Regions from separate parts of the Clostridium sp. LIBA-8841 genome, predicted to be linked through region 1. Evidence: predicted binding sites of a transcription regulator. Region 1 holds the regulator's gene; the other holds the start of a gene.
The links. The regulator Rex, encoded in region 1, represses fermentation and respiration genes when NADH is low (regulators of the CRP and FNR family bind a similar motif). The targets are predictions, from matches to a motif close to ATTGTTAANNNNTTAACAAT.

Region 1 (4,442 bases):
TGCTCTATCAGTTATAAGAATTGCTTTGTTAGCTCCCATACATAAAGCTTCTCTTAAAGCACTCTTAGCTTGAGGTGGTCCCATACTTATTACAGTTACTTCTGCTCCATTATTATCTTTTAATTCTAATGCAGCCTCTAAAGCATGCTTATCCTCTGGGTTTATTATTGATGGAACTCCATCTCTTATAAGAGTTCCTGTTTTTGGATCTATTTTAACAGCTGTTGTATCTGGCACTTGTTTTAAGCAAACTACTATTTTCATCTCAAAGCCCTCCTAAAATTATCTTAATATGCTTCCTGCGATAACCATTTTTTGAACCTCTGAAGTTCCTTCATAGATTTCAGTTATCTTAGCATCTCTCATCATTCTTTCTACTGGGTATTCCTTAGTATATCCGTATCCACCGAATAATTGAACAGCCTTAGTTGTAACCTCCATAGCTACATCTGCAGCAAATAATTTAGCTCTTGCAGCATCTACTGAATATGGTTTACCCGCTTCTTTTAAGCAAGCTGCTTTATATACTAAAAATCTTGCAGCCTCAATTTTAGTATCCATTTCTGCTACCATCCATTGTAATCCTTGGAATGCAGATAATGATCTACCGAATTGTTTTCTTTCTTTCATGTAAGCAACCGCTTCTTCTAAAGCTCCTTCTGCTAACCCTAATGCTTGAGCAGCGATACCTATTCTACCACCGTCTAGAGTTTTCATTGCTATTCCAAATCCTTTTCCTTCTCTTCCGATTAAGTTTTCTTTTGGAACAACACAGTTTTCCATTATTAACTCAGTTGTTGAAGAAGCTCTTATACCCATTTTGTCTTCTAATTTACCAATTGAAAATCCAGGGAAGTCTTTTTCAACTATGAAAGCTGAGATTCCTCTTGTACCTTGACTCTTATCAGTCATAGCAAAGATTATGAAAGTATCAGCAACTCCACCGTTTGTTATGAATATTTTACTTCCGTTTAAGATATAGTTATCTCCTTCTAATACGGCTGTAGTTTGTTGACCTGCAGCATCTGTACCAGCACCTGGTTCAGTTAATCCGAAAGCACCTAACTTTTCACCTTTAGCAAGTGGAGTTAAATATTTTTCTTTTTGAGCTGGAGTACCGAATTGATCTATTAATGAAGCACATAATGAAGTATGAGCTGAAACTATAACTCCTGTAGTACCACAAACTTTTGATAATTCTTCAACAGTTAAGATGTAAGATAAAGTATCTCCACCAGCTCCGCCATATTCTTTACTAAAAGGAATTCCCAACATTCCTAACTTAGCCATTTTTTTAACATTCTCCATAGGGAATCTTTCTGTTTCATCGATTTCTGCAGCTATTGGTTTAACTTCGTTTTGAGCAAACTCTCTAACCATTTGCTTAACTAATTCTTGTTCTCTTGTTAATTGAAAGTTCATTTTAATTACCCTCCTTAAATCCACACAACCATTTATTTAAAAAATTACTTGTTTTTAAAATTCTTTTCTCTTCTTTCTACAAAAGCACTCATACCTTCAGTTTGATCTTCTGTAGCAAAACATTTTCCAAAATCTTCAGCTTCTATAACTACTGCTGAATCTATATCAACTTGCATACCTCTATCAATTGCATCTTTACATAGCTTAACAGCTATTGGTGCATTAGCAGCTATTTTTTTAGCCATTGCCATTGCTTCTTCCATTAAAGTTTCTGGCTCAACAACTTTATTTACTAAACCAATTCTTAAAGCTTCATCAGCTTTTATCATATCGCCTGTGTAAATAAGTTCTTTAGCTTTACCCATTCCAACTATTCTTGGTAATCTTTGAGTTCCACCAAATCCAGGAGTAATTCCTAAACCAACCTCAGGTTGTGCGAACTTAGCCTTTGTAGTTGCAATTCTTATATCGCAAGCCATAGAAATTTCACATCCGCCACCTAAAGCGAAACCGTTTATAGCAGCAATTACTGGCTTGTCTAATTTTTCTAATCTTCTAAATACTTTGTTACCTAAAAGTCCAAATTCTTTACCCTGTTCTTCATTTAAATCTTTCATTTCTGCTATATCAGCACCTGCAACAAATGCTTTATCTCCAGCACCTGTTAAGATAACAACGTATACATCATCTTGTTTCTCGATGTGGTCTATAGCAGTATCTAAGTCCTTTAAAGTTTCTGAATTTAGTGCATTTAATGCTTTTGGTCTGTTAATTGTTAAAATTCCAATGTTGCCCTCTTTTTCAAAGATTACATTATTTAATTCCATCGTATTTCCTCCCTCATATACCATAGCGAATATATGGTTTTAAATAGCTTAACAACTAATAACTAACAACTTAATATTCTTCCACCTTATATTTTTCCAAAATTATTGTTAATTTTGTAACAAGCAAAGGCAAAAAAATAATTGAAGTACTTGGTACTTCAATTAAATTATAAAACTTAATAGTAAATATTTCAATATATTATTTATATTTTTTTGAAAATCTAATACTTTTTTTCCATATTAAACAATTTATCCTATGATAAATTCACTCTATTTTACGTCATTGTGATTTAAAAGATAAACTAAAGTCATCATACTCTCACTTAAATGTACATTTTCCACTCTTATCTCATTAGGTACTTCAAGATCTATAGGAGCAAAGTTCCAAATGCCCTTTATTCCACCTTCAACTAAATCATCACAAACCTTTTGAGCATTAGTTCTTGGTACACAAATTATTCCTATTTCAATGTCATTTTCTTTTACGAAATCTTTTAGTTTCTCTACATCTTGTATCTCTACATCTCTTATTTTAATTCCAAACATTCTTGGATTTGCATCAAATATACCTCTTAATTTAAAGCCTAATCTATTGAAACTATTATAGTTAGCTATCGCTTGCCCTATATTACCAGCACCTATTATTACTGTATTATAGTCTCTTGTAAGTCCTAATATGCTTCCTATATTATTGTATAATTCTTTTACATTATATCCATAACCCTGTTGGCCAAAATCACCAAAACAATTAAGATCCTGTCTTATTTGTGAAGCAGTAAATCCTATTTTTTCACTTAACTCTTTTGAAGATATTCTATCAACATCATTTTCCATTAATTCTTGTAAGTATCTATGGTATTTAGGCAATCTTTTTATAACAGCCATAGATATGCCTTTTTTCTTTTCCATTTTAATAGCACCTCTTTCTAAAATTGTTCTTTTTTTAAAAAGCAATTACTTTTTAGAATGTATTCTAAACTCAAATGATAAAATTACAAATTTAACCTTCTAAAATATTACCATACCCAAAAAAGTTTGTCTATATTTTAACATTCTTTTGGTTTCACTATCAAAAATATATGTATTTAAGTATATTATTTATATTTTTTTCCATTTTTATAATACTTGGTTAATATAATTAAAATTGCATTATTTTGTTATAACTTAACTTATTAATAAATTTCTACAAAAAAAATAAGGCTTGCGTGTCTAAAACCCTACGTGCACACAAGCCTATTTAAACATTTCATAATGTTTAATATAAAAGTTTAAGGGAATTATTTACAATCTATACCCTATGCCTGAAAGTATTCTTACCATGTAAGGATAGCAAAAAAACTAAGTCTTGTCAACAACATTAGACAAATTTCACGGTTATAACTTCTTATTTTTTAATATTCTACTTGAATTTAGTACAGCTATTAATGTTACACCTACATCTCCGAAGACTGCTTCCCACATATTAGCCATTCCTAAAGCTCCAAATATTAAAATTATAACTTTAATTGCTAGAGCAAAAATTATATTTTGCCATACAATTTTATTTGTTCTTTTAGCTATATCAATTGCTTTTATTATCTTACTTGGTTCATCATCCATTATTACAACATCTGCTGCTTCTATCGCTGCATCTGATCCTACACCTCCCATTGCTATTCCTATGTCGGCTCTAGCTAGTACGGGAGCATCATTTATTCCGTCTCCAACAAAAGCAATCTTTTTATCCTTACTTTTATTGTTAAATAGTTCTTCTAATTTTTCTACTTTGTTTTGTGGTAATAAGTTGCAGTATACTTTATCTATGCCTAACTCTTTAGCAACACTGTCTCCAACTTTTTCATTATCTCCAGTTAACATAATAGTTTGTTTAACACCTATTTTCTTTAATCCACTTATAGCTTCTTTAGCATCCTCTTTTATTTCATCTGAAATAACTATATAGCCTAATTCACTATTTTCATTAGCTAAATAAACTACAGTTCCAACTTCATTTATAGGTGTAAGAGTTATATTATCCATATTCATTAACTTTGAATTACCAGCCAAAACTGTCATTCCATCAATTGTTACCTTTATACCTTTTCCAGGAATCTCTTCATAATCTGATATTAATGATTTATCAACTTCTCCATTAAAGGCACTTACTACTGACTTAGCAATTGGATGATTTGAGTAATACTCAGCATATGCTCC
Region 2 (4,442 bases), 120 kb from region 1:
CTAACTCTTTAACATTTCTCATAAATACTAGTGTAAATAAAAGAATTAGAATCATTCTTAATACAAAGCTTATTTGAATTTTTAAAGCTCCTCTTCTTTTATTTATGACCTTGTGGATTACAATTGCATTAACCGTAAAATTAATTGTAGCAACTATACTTCCAACTAAAAAAGCCACCCCAAATTTAAAATTAACTAAACTAATTACTAGGGTTGCTATTATCGTCAATAAAATATTAGTTTTCATTACTGAAAAAACTAAATCTTTGATTTTAGCGTTCACGTATAACCTCCATAGTTCCGCAATGTTACTTTACTAATTATATTCCTGAATTTAATATTAATAAAATTTAAATTTTGCTTGAATTTATTAATATTCTGATATTTTAAAGTACTTTTAAGCATTTCCTTCATTTTTACTCTCAAAAACTCTCATTTACTCTTTTTTCAATTATTTTTGAATGCTTTTGAATATACTATTTCATTTTTCTGAATTTTTTAATTATTATTCATTATCTTGAGTTAAATTTCGATTACTATTTTCGATTTTGAAATCCTTTTTTAAAAGTTTTTATTATAAAATCGTATATTTTATCACCTTTTTTATCAAAAAAGTTTCAAACCACTATTTAGAATAAAATATACAACTTAAAAGGTTTTGAATAACCTTTTTAATATTTATTCACATTTTTTTTGATTTTTTTTTAAAATCCTTATTTTTTTTAATATTTTCGGAACCTTAATCCTATTTTTTTCTATTCTTTATTCTATTATTCATACTTTTTATATAAAATCTAAATAAAATATATATTTTATAATATGAATTTTTATTATTACTTTTGTGCATATTTTTTTAATATATTCTTTATATTAAGATGATAAAATGTATAAATTTAATTTTTAAAATAAAAAGATGCTATCCTATTAAATGGATAGCATCTAAAAATATATATAATAATGGTAAACTTATTATCTTTCTACGATTAAAGCTGTTCCCATTCCTCCACCTATGCAAAGTGTTGCTAAGCCTGTTTTAGCATCTCTTTTCATCATTTCATGAAGTAATGTAACTAATATTCTAGCTCCTGAAGCTCCTACTGGATGTCCTAAAGCTATAGCTCCACCATTTACGTTAACTTTGCTCATATCAAAATCTAAATCTTTAGCTACTGCTAAGCTTTGAGCAGCGAAAGCTTCGTTTGCTTCTATTAAATCAAGATCTGAAACTGTTAATCCAGTTCCTTCTAATGCCTTTTTAGTAGCATAAAATGGTCCATATCCCATGATTGAAGGATCTAATCCTTTTGAACCATAAGAAACTATTTTACAGATTGGAGTTACTCCTAATTCTTTTGCTTTTTCAGCACTCATAACTACTAAAGCAGCGGCACCATCATTTATACCTGATGCATTACCAGCTGTAACTGTACCATCTTTTTTGAATGCTGGTCTTAATTTCCCTAATTTTTCAGCAGTTGATCCAAATCTTGGGAACTCATCAGTATCAAATACTATTGGATCACCTTTTCTTTGTGGAATTACTACTGGTACTATTTCATCTTTGAATTTTCCAGCTTTTATAGCTGCTTCTGCTTTAATTTGAGAATTTGCAGCAAATTCATCTTGCATTTCTCTAGTTAATCCCCATTGATCTGCTATATTTTCAGCAGTTATACCCATATGGTATCCATTAAATGCATCTGTTAATGCATCATTAACCATGGCATCTATCATCTTGCCATCGCCCATTCTTTGACCAAATCTTGCAGTTTTTAAAACATATGGTCCTTGTGACATGTTTTCCATACCACCAGCTACTACTACATCAGCATCTCCTGCTTTTATCATTTGAGCAGCTAAAGCCACACATCTTAAACCTGAACCACAAACTTTATTTATTGTCATTGCAGGAACTTCAACTGGTAAACCAGCTTTTACCGCTGCTTGTCTTGCTGGGTTTTGTCCTAATCCTGCTTGGATTACATTACCCATTAAAACTTCATCAACACATTCTGGTTTTACACCAACTTTATTTAAAGCTTCTTTAATAACTAAAGCTCCTAAATCTACAGCAGGAACATCTTTTAATGAACCTCCAAATGATCCTAATGCTGTTCTTACTGCACTTGCAATAACTACCTCTCTCATATCAAAAACCTCCCATTTAGGTAAAAATTTATCAAAAATATATGTTTTTTCTAACCAATTTAATTATAACCATAAATTTACTAGCTTTCAATATATTTTGTTAAATTTTAAACAATCTTTTTTATTATTTTTTGCTTTTTATAAAAAAAGACAGATATTTTAGCTTCATTATAGAAATATACCATTAAAATTTCTATATTATTCTAAATATCTGTCTATTCATCCCAATTATTCAAATTATATTTATCAAACTTTTTAACAAAGTCTTATTTGCTTACAAATTCTTCTACAGATTCATCACTTTTTCCAAAGTAGTTTAAGATAGCTTTTACTATTCTTTCTGAAGCTTTACCATCTCCATATGGATTTATAGCTTTACTCATTTCTGCGTAAGCTTTTTCATCATTTATAAGTGAATTAGCTTCTTCTAAGATTTTTTCTACATCAGTACCAACTAACTTAACAGTTCCTGAAGCAACAGCCTCTGGTCTTTCTGTTACATCTCTTAAAACTAATACTGGTTTTCCTAAGTGAGGAGCTTCCTCTTGTAATCCACCTGAATCAGTCATAACCATGAAGCATTTATTCATTAAGTTATGAGTTTCTTTTGTATCAAGTGGTGGTAAAAGATGTACTCTTTCTTTTCCATCAAGATTTTTATAAACAACATCTTTTACAACTGGATTTAAGTGAACAAGGTAAACTAATTCAACATCTTTATTATCTTCAACTATTTTGTTTAAAGCTGTACAGATGTTTTCTATACCTTCTCCCCAGTTTTCTCTTCTATGAGCAGTTATCATGATAACTTTTTTGTTTTGGAAATCTATGTTGTTTAATTCTTCATTTTCAAACACATAATTTTCTTCAACAGTATGTTCCATAGCATCGATTACAGTATTACCTGTAACTTTTATGTCATTTTCATTTATTCCTTCTCTCAAAAGGTTAGCTTTTGAACCTTTAGTAGGAGCAAAATGTAAATCAGCTAAAGCACCTGTTAATTTTCTATTCATTTCCTCTGGGAATGGGAAATATTTATCAAAAGTTCTAAGTCCAGCCTCAACATGCCCAACTCTTATTTGTTGATAGAAAGCTGCTAATCCACCAGCAAAAGTTGTAGTTGTATCTCCATGTACAAGTATCATATCTGGTTTTTCTTCAGTGAATACTTTTTCTAATCCCTCTAAAACTCTATTTGTTATTCCAGTAAGAGTTTGACGAGTTTTCATTATATCTAGATCAAAGTCAGGTTTTATATCAAATAGTTCTAAAACTTGGTCTAACATTTCTCTATGCTGAGCAGTTACACAAACTTTTGACTCTATTTCTGGTCTTTTCTCTAATTCTTTTACTAGTGGAGCCATTTTTATAGCTTCCGGTCTTGTTCCAAAGATAGTTAAAACTTTTATCTTTTCCATGAATCATTTACCTCCAAAAATAATCAATAGCTACTTATATATTAAGTAGCTATTTAAATTATAACTATTTTGTTCCAAATAGTCTATCTCCTGCATCACCTAATCCAGGAACTATATATCCATGATCATTTAATTTCTCATCAATGCATGCAACATATATATCAACATCTGGATGAGCTTTTTGTACAAATTCTATTCCTTCTGGTGAAGAAATTAAGCACATAAGTCTTATTTGCTTAGCTCCTCTTTTCTTTAAAAGAGTTATAGCATCTGCTGCTGAACCACCTGTAGCTAGCATTGGGTCAACAACGATTATATCTCTTTCTGCTATGTCTTGTGGTAATTTACAGAAGTACTCTACTGGTTGAAGCGTTTCTTCATCTCTATATAGTCCAATGTGACCTACTTTTGCAGCAGGTATAAGTTGTAGCATACCATCTACCATACCTAATCCAGCTCTTAATATTGGAACTATAGCAACTTTTTTACCAGCTAAAACTTTACATTTAGTTTTGCATACTGGAGTTTCTATATCGATTTCTTCCATTGGAAGATTTCTTGTTACTTCATAAGCCATAAGCATAGAAACTTCACTTACTAATTCTCTGAAATCCTTAGAACCTGTATTTTTATCTCTTATGAACGCTAACTTATGTAATATAAGTGGGTGTGTTATTTCTGTTACTTTACTCATTGTATCTTCCTCCTAAAATCTATATATAAAAAATTTTTTGACTAATTATTTTGAATATTTTTTCTCAATTTCAGTTAATTTATCAATTCTAGTTTGGTGTCTTCCACCTTCAAATTCTGAATTTAAGAAAGTATCAACTATATCTAAAGCTAATCCTGGACCTACTACTCTCTCACCCA

Region 2: a site for Rex is predicted at 2,245-2,264, ahead of AC2A4K_RS14550 (acetyl-CoA C-acetyltransferase). Genes of this name have one in related genera too.

What each region holds. Positions count from the first base shown of each region.
Region 1 covers NZ_CM173488.1:3,422,705-3,427,146, forward strand. The annotation lists gene AC2A4K_RS15170 (electron transfer flavoprotein subunit beta/FixA family protein) at 1-264, opposite strand, end outside; gene AC2A4K_RS15175 (acyl-CoA dehydrogenase) at 283-1,422, opposite strand; gene AC2A4K_RS15180 (short-chain-enoyl-CoA hydratase) at 1,467-2,249, opposite strand; gene AC2A4K_RS15185 (redox-sensing transcriptional repressor Rex) at 2,520-3,158, opposite strand; gene AC2A4K_RS15190 (heavy metal translocating P-type ATPase) at 3,624-4,442, opposite strand, start outside.
Region 2 covers NZ_CM173488.1:3,305,077-3,309,518, forward strand. The annotation lists gene AC2A4K_RS14545 (ATP synthase subunit I) at 1-283, opposite strand, end outside; gene AC2A4K_RS14550 (acetyl-CoA C-acetyltransferase) at 970-2,148, opposite strand; gene wecB (non-hydrolyzing UDP-N-acetylglucosamine 2-epimerase) at 2,415-3,569, opposite strand; gene upp (uracil phosphoribosyltransferase) at 3,634-4,263, opposite strand; gene rpiB (ribose 5-phosphate isomerase B) at 4,309-4,442, opposite strand, start outside.